DNA from 3 places in the Kitasatospora sp. NPDC052896 genome. Region 2 is predicted to be linked to each of the others. Evidence: riboswitches for the same ligand, from Rfam matches in the RefSeq annotation. Region 2 holds a riboswitch; each other region holds the start of a gene.
What was found. Region 2 has a riboswitch for thiamine pyrophosphate ahead of thiO (glycine oxidase ThiO). Riboswitches for the same ligand answer to the same signal wherever they lie in the genome.
Positions count from the first base shown of each region.

Region 1: another riboswitch for thiamine pyrophosphate. It lies ahead of thiC (phosphomethylpyrimidine synthase ThiC); the one in region 2 lies ahead of thiO (glycine oxidase ThiO).
Region 3: another riboswitch for thiamine pyrophosphate. It lies ahead of ACIGXM_RS03775 (purine-cytosine permease family protein); the one in region 2 lies ahead of thiO (glycine oxidase ThiO).

Region 1 covers NZ_JBITZU010000001.1:1,098,304-1,101,571, reverse strand. The annotation lists gene thiC (phosphomethylpyrimidine synthase ThiC) at 1-1,680, opposite strand, end outside; TPP riboswitch at 1,675-1,808, opposite strand; gene ACIGXM_RS05130 (hypothetical protein) at 1,953-2,159, shown strand; gene ACIGXM_RS05125 (SPFH domain-containing protein) at 2,307-3,268, shown strand, end outside.
Region 2 covers NZ_JBITZU010000007.1:214,844-218,111, reverse strand. The annotation lists gene thiS (sulfur carrier protein ThiS) at 1-113, opposite strand, end outside; gene thiO (glycine oxidase ThiO) at 110-1,261, opposite strand; TPP riboswitch at 1,255-1,368, opposite strand; gene ACIGXM_RS17315 (NAD(P)/FAD-dependent oxidoreductase) at 1,447-2,637, shown strand; gene ACIGXM_RS17310 (Rv2175c family DNA-binding protein) at 2,703-3,059, shown strand; gene thiE (thiamine phosphate synthase) at 3,059-3,268, shown strand, end outside.
Region 3 covers NZ_JBITZU010000001.1:791,927-795,194, reverse strand. The annotation lists gene ACIGXM_RS03775 (purine-cytosine permease family protein) at 50-1,453, opposite strand; TPP riboswitch at 1,444-1,592, opposite strand; gene ACIGXM_RS03770 (S1C family serine protease) at 1,808-3,268, shown strand, end outside.

The sequences.
Region 1 (3,268 bases), on a different contig from region 2:
GCGGATCTTCTGACTGATCTTCATCGAGCAGAACTTCGGTCCGCACATCGAGCAGAAGTGGGCGGTCTTGGCCGGCTCGGCGGGGAGGGTCTCGTCGTGGAAGTCGCGGGCCGTCTCCGGGTCGAGGGCCAGGTTGAACTGGTCCTCCCAGCGGAACTCGAAGCGGGCGTCGGAGAGGGCGTCGTCCCACTCCTGGGCGCCGGGGTGGCCCTTGGCGAGGTCGGCCGCGTGGGCGGCGATCTTGTAGGTGATGACACCGGTCTTGACGTCGTCCCGGTTGGGCAGGCCCAGGTGCTCCTTGGGCGTGACGTAGCAGAGCATCGCGGTGCCCCACCAGGCGATCATCGCGGCGCCGATGCCCGAGGTGATGTGGTCGTAGCCGGGGGCGACGTCGGTGGTCAGCGGGCCGAGGGTGTAGAACGGCGCCTCGTCGCAGATCTCCTTCTGGAGATCCATGTTCTCCTTGATCTTGTGCATCGGGACGTGGCCCGGGCCCTCGATCATCACCTGGACGTCCCGGTCGCGCGCGATCCGGCCGAGCTCGCCCAGCGTCCGGAGCTCGGCGAGCTGCGCCTCGTCGTTGGCGTCCGCGATCGAGCCGGGGCGCAGGCCGTCACCGAGCGAGAAGGTGACGTCGTAGGCGCGCAGGAGGTCGCAGAGCTCCTCGAAGTTGGTGTAGAGGAAGTTCTCCTGATGGTGCGCCAGGCACCAGGCCGCCATGATCGAGCCGCCGCGCGAGACGATGCCGGTCTTGCGGCGGGCGGTCATCGGCACGTACCGCAGCAGCACGCCGGCGTGCACCGTCATGTAGTCGACGCCCTGCTCGCACTGCTCGATGATGGTGTCGCGGTAGACCTCCCAGGTCAGCTCCTCGGCCTTGCCGTCCACCTTCTCCAGCGCCTGGTAGAGCGGCACCGTGCCGATCGGCACCGGGGAGTTGCGCAGGATCCACTCGCGGGTGGTGTGGATGTTCCGCCCGGTCGAGAGGTCCATGACCGTGTCGGCCCCCCAGCGGGTGGCCCAGGTCATCTTCTCCACTTCCTCCTCGATGGACGAAGTGACCGCCGAGTTGCCGATGTTGGCGTTGATCTTCACCAGGAAGTTGGTGCCGATGACGGCCGGCTCGACCTCGGGGTGGTTGACGTTCAGCGGGATGACCGCCCGGCCGCGGGCCACCTCGTCACGGACGAACTCCGCCGACAGGCCCTCGCGCAGCGCGATGAACTCCATCTCCGGCGTGACGATCCCGCGCTTGGCGTAGCCGAGTTGGGTCACCGCGCCGCCGTCCCGGGCGCGCAGCGGGCGGCGCGGGCGTCCGGGGAAGACGGCGTCCAGGTTGCGCAGGTTGCCGCCGCGCGGCGAGGTGTGCTTGATCCCGTCGTCCTCGGGGCGGGCCTCCCGGCCGTCGTACTCCTCGACGTCGCCGCGCTGGCGGATCCAGGCGTCGCGCAGCGCGGGCAGGCCGCGCCGGACGTCGGGCTGGTAGGCCGGGTCGGTGTACGGACCCGAGGTGTCGTAGAGCGGGACGGTCTTCCCGTTGGTGAGCCGGACCTCGCGGTAGGGCACCCGCAGGTCCGGACGGGAGCCGGTGCGGTAGGCCTTGTGCCAGGCCGGGGTGGGGTATCCGGTGGTCGCGCTGTTCTCGGTACCAGCGGCGGACTGTGCGTCGAACATGGTCATCTGACCTCTACTCCCTACGCCGGCATTACCCGGTCAGGTTCCTGCGGTCGGCGCAGCGGTCGGCACGCGGTTCGCGTCCCGTTCAGCGCCCTCTCAGCCCGGTGCTCCGAGCTCCCGTGCGGCAGGCGGACTTGCCTGCCAAAAGACGTCCACACCGTAGCGGGAGGGGCGCCACCGGTCCAGTACGGGCCCACCGGGTGGGCATCCCGCCAGGGGCTGCGTCAGACTGGGACGACCGCCACCAGGGCGGCCACGGGGGGAGTTGAGGACGGATGATCGGACACACCGGACGGGTCACCGGTCGGGTCGGCACCGGGCTGGTCGGCGAGGTGCTGCTGCACGTGCCGGAGCGTCAGGGGACCGAGGCCTTCCTGGCCTACCCGGCGGTCCCGGGGGAGTCGCTGCCGGTCGGCACGCCGGTGGTGGTGGTCGAGTACCAGCCGCCCCGGACGGTCTTCGTGGCGTCCGTGCTGGGCTGAGCCGCGACCCCGCCGGGCGACACGCCACCCCGGGCTTCCCATGTGATCGAAGGAGGCGCAGAATCTCCTGCGCCACTGGATTCCGCGCCATCCTGCACAACCGAGCGCAGCCACGGAACCGGTGTGCCCTGAAGGGGGAGTTAGCCGATGCTGATCGGCATCATCGCCGGCGCGGTCGTCGCGGCGGTCATCGTGGTGATCGTGCTCTTCAAGCTGATGTGGCGGGTCGCCGAACCCAACGAGGCCCTGATCATCTCCGGTTCCAAGCACCGCACCGAGGGGGTCGGGGACGGGCTGGGCTTCCGGATCGTCACCGGGCGGGGGACCTTGGTGACGCCCGGCATCCAGACCGTCCGCCGGCTCTCGCTCGACCTCAACGAGGCCGACCTGGACGTCGAGTGCGTGACGTCGCAGGGCATCCCGGTCCAGGTCAAGGGCGTGGTGATCTTCAAGGTGGGCGACGACACGGTGTCGATCGCCAACGCCGCCCGCCGCTTCCTGGACCAGCAGAAGATGATGGGCGCGCGGGTCCACAACGTCTTCGCCGGCCACCTCCGTTCGATCGTCGGCGGTCTGACGGTCGAGGAGATGATCCGCGACCGCGAGCGGCTGACCGGGGAGACCCGGGCCGCCTCCGGCACCGAGATGGAGAAGCTCGGGCTGATCATCGACTCGCTGCAGATCCAGGAGATCCTCGACCCGACCGGCTACATCAAGAACCTGGCCGCCCCGCACGCCGCCGCCGTCCAGCGCGACGCCCGGATCGCCGCCGCCGAGGCGGACCGGCAGGCCACCGAGGCGGAGCAGGAGGCGTTCGCCCGGAAGGCCGAGGCGACCCGCAACTCCGGTATCCAGCAGGCCGGTTACCAGGCCGAGATGGACACCGCGGCGGCCCGCGCGCAGCAGGCCGGACCGCTCGCCCAGGCCGCCTCCCGGCAGGAGGTCGTGGTCCAGGAGACCAAGGTCGCCGAGCTGGAGGGCCACCGCAAGGAGCAGCAGCTGCAGGCCGAGGTCCGCAAGCCGGCCGACGCCCGGGCGTACGAGACCCGGACCGCCGCCGAGGCCGAGCGTGACGCCCGGATCTCCGCCGCCCAGGCGCAGGCCCGGGA
Region 2 (3,268 bases):
GCGGCGGCCACCCCGGAGTGCGCGGTGCTCAGGGTGGCCACCACCTCGGCCAGGGTGGCGGTCCGGGCGACCTCGCGGGGTTCGCCGTTGACGGTCAGCTGGATCGGGTTCATGCGGCGGCCCTCTGGGTGAAGCGGAGCGGGGAGAACGGGACGGCGAGGTCGGGGACGGTGCCCTCGGCCAGGTAGGCGGCGAGCAGGTCGGCGGTGACCGGGGTGAGCAGCACCCCGTTGCGGTAGTGGCCGGTGGCGGCGGCCAGCCCGGGCAGCGCGGTCGGGCCGAGCAGCGGGGCGTTGTCCGGCGAGCCGGGGCGCAGGCCCGCGCCGGTCTCGGTGAGCGGCAGCTCGGTGACGCCCGGGACCAGCTGGTGCGCGTCGCGCAGCAGCTCGTAGACGCCGCCCGCGGTGACCGTGGTGTCGTAGCCCTGCTCCTCGGTGGTCGCGCCGATCACCAGCTCGCCGTCCGCGCGCGGTACCAGGTACAGGTGCTGGCCACGGACCACCGCGCGGACGTTGCGGGAGAGGAACGGCGCGTACGGGCCGGGGATCCGCAGCCGCAGGATCTGGCCCTTGACCGGGCGGATCGCGGGCAGCACCCCCTCCGGCAGGCCGGCCAGCCGGTGGCTGTAGGGGCCGGCGGCGAGCACCAGCCGCCCGGCCGTCAGCGCGCTGCCGTCGGGCAGCCGCACCCCGACCGCCCGCCCCGCGGTGACCAGCAGCTCCGCCGCCCGGTCCCGGTGCAGCCGCACCCCGGCCCGCTCGCAGCCGGCCAGCAGCGCGGCGCACAGCCGGCGGCCGTCCACCTGGTGGTCGCCGGTGACGAGCAGGCCGCCGCTCACCCCGGGGGAGAGCATCGGCTCCAGCCGGCGGGCCTCCCGGCCGGTCAGCCACTGCGAGTCGAGGCCCAGCCGCTGGTGGAACCCGTGCAGCTCGCGCAGCTCGGCCCGGTCGTCGGAGTCCAGCGCGACGGCCAACGTGCCGGTGGCCCGGTAGCCAGTGGGCAGGCCGGTGGCCCCGGTCAGCTCGGCGGCGAACGCGGCGTACCGCTGGTTCGACGCGATGCCCAGGCGCAGCAGCGGCTCCTCGCCGTACTGCAGCTCGGTCACCGGTGCCAGCATGCCGGCCGCCACCTGCGCCGCGCCGCCGCCGGGGGTGGGGTCGAGAACGGTCACCGCGAGGCCGCGCTGTGCGGTGCGCCAGGCCACCGCGAGGCCGATGATGCCGCCGCCGACGACCAGGACGTCGGTGGATGTGCGTGCCACGATGCGGATGCTCCCTTCGCCGGAATGACCCGGATCAGGTTCGGACGGTCGCGGGCCGCCGCAGCCCGCCTCTCAGCCCGGTGCGCCGGGCTCCCGTGATGTCTCACCCCACCTTATCGCCGGCCTCCGGGGCGGCCGAGGGTGCGTACGGAGGGCGGTATTGCGGTGCTCGTTAGAGTGGCCGAATGGCTGAGCTGAAGAGCACGGATCGGGTGGTCGTGGTCGGCGCCGGGCTGGCGGGGGCGCAGTGCGCCCTGGCGCTGCGCGAAGGGGGGTGGCAGGGCTCGCTGACGCTGGTCGGGGCGGAACCGTGGGCGCCGTACGACCGGCCGCCGCTCTCCAAGGACGTCCTGCTGGGCAAGACCGACAGCACGGTGTACGAACTGGACTGGCAGCGGCTCGGCGTCGAGCTGCTGACCGGCCGTCGGGCCACCGGCCTGGCGCCGGGCCTGCTGCAGACCGACGCGGGGGAGCTGGCCTACGACCACCTGGTGCTGGCCACCGGTGCGGACCCGGTGCGGCTGCCCGCCGCGAGCGGCGAGCGGACGCTGCGGACCCTGGCGGACTCGCTCGCGCTGCGCGCGGAGCTGCGGCCCGGGCGGCACCTGGTGCTGGTCGGCGCGGGCTGGATCGGGGCCGAGACGGCCACCGCGGCTCGGGAGCTGGGCTGCGCGGTGACCGTGCTGGAGGCGGCCGACGCGCCGTTGCCGGGGGCGCTGCCGGCCGAGCTGACCGCACCGATGCGGGAGTGGTACCGGGCCGCCGGGGTGGAGCTGCGGCTGGGCGCCCGGGTGGCGACGGTCGAGCCGGGCGCGGTGCTGCTGGCGGACGGCGAGCGGGTGGTCGCGGACGAGGTGCTGGTCGGGGTCGGCGCGCGGCCGGCCACCGGCTGGCTGGCGGGCTCCGGGGTGGAGCTGGACCCGGCCGGCACCGTGCTGGCCGACCAGCGGCTGCGCACCTCCCTGCCGGGGGGCTGGGCGGCCGGCGACTGCGTCAGCTACCCCTCGGCCCGGTTCGGCGAGCGGATCTCCGTCCAGCACTGGGACCACGCGCTGCACTCCGGCCGGGCGGTCGGCGCCGCGCTGCTGGGTGCGCAGGCGCCGTACGACCCGGTGCCGTACTTCTGGTCCGAGCAGTTCGGCCGGATGGTCCAGTACGCCGGCCGGCACGGTGGCGCCGACCGGCTGCTCTGGCGCGGCTCGCCGGCCGACCCGGCGTGGAGCGTGCTCTGGCTGCGCGAGGGGGCGCTGGTCGCGGTGCTCGCCGTGGACCGGCCGCGCGACCTGGCGCAGGGCCGTCGGCTGATCGAGCGGGCCGTGGTGCTGGATCCGGACCGCGCGGCCGACCCCGAGGTGCCGCTGAAGTCCGCGCTGTGAGGTCAGCTGACGGGCCGCTGGTGCGCGTGGGGTCGCCGGGATGGCAGGCTGGTGCCGTGAGTGAGATGGAATCCAAGATCGAATCCCTTGTCCAGGACTGGCTCTACCTGCCGGACATCTCCGAGCGATGGGGTGTCCAGGTCACCGAGGTCCGCCAGATGGTCAAGGACCACCGGCTGATCGCGGTCCGCCGCGGCCCCAACCGCTCGCTCCAGGTCCCGGCCGCCTTCATCGAGGACAGCGGGCTGGTCAAGCACCTGGCCGGCACCCTGACGGTGTTGCGCGACGGCAGGTTCTCCGACGAGGAGATCCTGGAGTGGCTCTTCACCGACGACCCGTCGCTGCCCGGCAGCCCGATCCAGGCGCTGCGTGAGAACCGCGGCACCGAGGTGAAGCGGCGCGCCCAGGCGATGGCGCTCTGATGACGGACCCGCGCGCCCGGCTGGCCGACGCCCGGCTGTACCTGTGCACCGACGCCCGGCGCGAGCAGGGCGACCTGCCGGAGTTCCTGGACGCCGTGCTGGCCGGCGGGGTGGACGTCGTCCAGCTCCGCGACAAGGGCCTGGAGGCCCGGCAGGAGCTGGAGTACCTGGAGGTCTTCGCGGACGCCGCCCGGCGGCACGGCAGGCTC
Region 3 (3,268 bases), on a different contig from region 2:
CGGGTGGATCGAATGCAACGGCCGTGCGAACCACGGGCGCCGGCGGGCCCTACCGCGCGGCGGGGCGGACCAGCAGGTTGAGCAGCCAGGTGGCCAGGCCGGCGACCAGGAAGGAGAAGAGCGAGGCCGAGGACCACTGCTGCGGGGTGAAGTGGGTCAGCGACTGGAGGTCCGTCCAGATCCCGGTCCACCAGCCGGCGATCGCGGTGGGCGCCAGGAACTGGTAGACCGCGAAGCCGAGCGCCCACGGCAGCAGCATCAGCGGCCGGGCCGGGGAGTCCTGCGAGAGGTCCCAGCCGCGCCGGCCGTGGCCCAGGAAGAAGTCCACCGCCAGCACCGCGAGCAACGGCACGAAGACCGAGCCGATCAGGCCGAGGAAGTTGTAGTACGAGTCGGTGAACTGCTTGATCTGCAGCGCCAGCACGGTCACCAGCACGCCGATCCCGCCGGTCAGCAGCCGCCGGTCCACCCGGGGGAAGAGGTTGTGCACCGACATCGCGGTCGAGTAGACGTTCGCGAAGGACTGGTCCGCCTCGCGCAGCACCAGCACCAGCAGGAACGCCCAGCCGGCCGCCACCCCGGTGAAGGAGTCCAGCAGGTTGTCGGCGTTGCCGTGCGACTGCAGCAGTGCGATCAGGCCGAGCAGGTAGCACCAGACCTGGGCCACCGTGTAGCCGGAGAAGGTGCCCCAGAACGAGGCGCGCGGGGTGCGCGAGTGCCGGGTGTAGTCGGCGGCCAGCGGGACGAAGGAGACCGAGACGGCGATGATCGCGTCCGTCGCCTTCAGGAAACCGTGCCAGTTTCCCGCGCCCGGATCCGGGAAACCCTTGCGGCCGAGCTGGACGGTGAAGTAGACCATCGCCACGCCGACCGCGATCGCCACGTACTTGCGCAGCGCCGCGATCGAGCCCAGCGGCCAGATCGTCAGCACCGTGGTGAGCACCCCGGCGAGCAGCACGAAGAGCCAGCGCCAGCCCTGGGTGCCGGAGACCGTCTGGGCGCCCCAGGCGATCACGGTCAGCTCGTACACGCCCCAGCCGACGCACTGCAGGACGTTCAGCACGGTCGGCAGGTACGACAGCCGGGTGCCGAACAGCCCGCGCAGCACGGCCATCGCGGGCGCCCCGGTCCGGGCGCCGATGAGCGCGGCGACCGCGAGCATCGCGGTGCCGATCACCGTGCCGGCCACGATCGCGGTGGTCGCGGCGGCGAACGACAGCTCGCTGCCCGGCTGGCCGAGCACGGTCGCGGCGCTGGTGAAGCCGATCAGGCTGATGCCCAGGTTCGCCCAGAGCGCGAACTGGTCGCGGAAGCCCAGGGTGCGCGGCGGCGCGGTGTCCAGCACCAACGGGGCCTCGGCACGGGCCGGCCCGTCGCCGTCGGGGCGATCCAGCGTCGCCGTGCCCGAGGACGGGGGTGGCGTCGAGGACGGGGAAGGCGTCGCAGCCGTCATGGCAGACTCCCTACGCCGGCATTACCCGGACAGGTTCCGGCGGTCAGCGCTCCCTCGCCCGCACCGGCTCACTCGCCATGGCGTACGGTCGACCAGCGCACTCTCAGCCTGGTGGGTCCAAGCTCCCGCGTGTCAGATGTGGCAGTCAGGGTAGCCCGGCGTGTGGATTACGCCAAAGCGGGGAGGCGCGCCGTCCCGGATCGCGGAACTTCTGTCGGGGGAGCCCGGCCGGGCGCTGGTGCTGTCGGGTTGACCTAAGGATTCTTAACAGTTCTTCAGGCAGCTCCTTACGGCAACCAGATCGGGCATAGGAAAAACTATGGGCCAAGGTCCTGTCAGCTATGGAGGTCGTCCGTGAGCACCGAGCACGAGAGTGGCTCCACCGGGCCGCAGGGGGAGCAGCTCTCCAGCGGTACCGGTGAGCCGGGGGGCACGCCGTCGGTAGGTGAGTCGCAGCCGACCCTCGCGTTCGCCAAGCTGAGCGGCGAGGAGCCCACACCGGCGCCCGCCGCGCCCGCCGCCCCTGTTGCCCCCGCTCCTGCCGCCCCCGCCGACGCCGAGCCGACCACGGAGCTGCCGGCCGCCGCGCCCGCCCCGGCTCCGGCTCCCGCGCCGAAGTACCTGGACGCTCCGCCGCCGGTGCTGCCCGCCCCGCCGGCCGCTCCGCCGGCCCCCACCCTTGCCGAACCGCCGGCCAACCCGTACGCCGCGCCGACGCCGCCGGTCGCCCCCGGTGCGCCGGCCGGTGCCGCCGCGCACGCCGAGCACCACCCGTTCGGCGCCGGTCACCCGGTCGGCGGCTGGGGCGCCGGCCCGGGCGAGCCCGGCGCGCCGGGCGGCCCCGGCTACCCCGGTGGCTACCCGGGCGACTACGGCACCCCCGGCCAGCCGCCGAAGAAGCGCGGCGGGCTGATCGCCCTGGTCGCCGCCGTCGCGCTGGTCGCGGGCGTGCTGGGCGGCGTGGTCGGCGCCGCGGTCAACGGCGACTCGTCCGGCCCGTTCAGCTCCGGCAGCAGCCACAGCAGCACCACGACCACCGTCAGCGACAACACCAAGGCGCTCAACCGGGCCCCCGACTCGATCGCCGGGATCGCCGCCAAGGCGCTGCCCAGCACCGTCACCATCAAGGCCGACGGCAGCCAGGAGTCCGGCACCGGCACCGGGTTCGTCTTCGACACCCAGGGCCACATCATCACCAACAACCACGTGGTGGCCCCGGCCCAGGGCGGCGGCAAGCTGACCGTCAAGTTCTCCGACGGCTCCGAGTACTCCGCCTCGGTGGTCGGCCAGGCCAAGGGCTACGACATCGCGGTGATCAAGCTGGACAACCCGCCGGCCGGCAAGCTCGTCCCGCTCCCGCTGGGCGACTCCGACCAGGTCGCGGTCGGCGACGCCGCGATCGCCATCGGCGCGCCGTACGACCTGGAGTCCACCGTCACCTCCGGCATCATCAGCGCCAAGAACCGCCCGGTCGCCTCCGGCGACGAGAGCGGCGTGCAGACCTCGTACATGAACGCGCTGCAGACCGACGCCTCGATCAACCCGGGCAACTCCGGCGGCCCGCTGCTCAACGCGAGCGGCCAGGTGATCGGCATCAACTCGGCGATCCAGTCGAACTCCAACGGCTCCGGCCAGGCCGGCAGCATCGGCCTGGGCTTCGCGATCCCGATCAACCAGGCCAAGCGGGTGGCCCAGATGCTGATCCAGACCGGCACCCCCGTCTACCCCGTCCTCGGCGTGCTGCGCAACGACCAGTACAACGGCGACGGCGCCCAGATCTCGCCCACCGCCATCCAGGGCACCCCGGCGGTCACC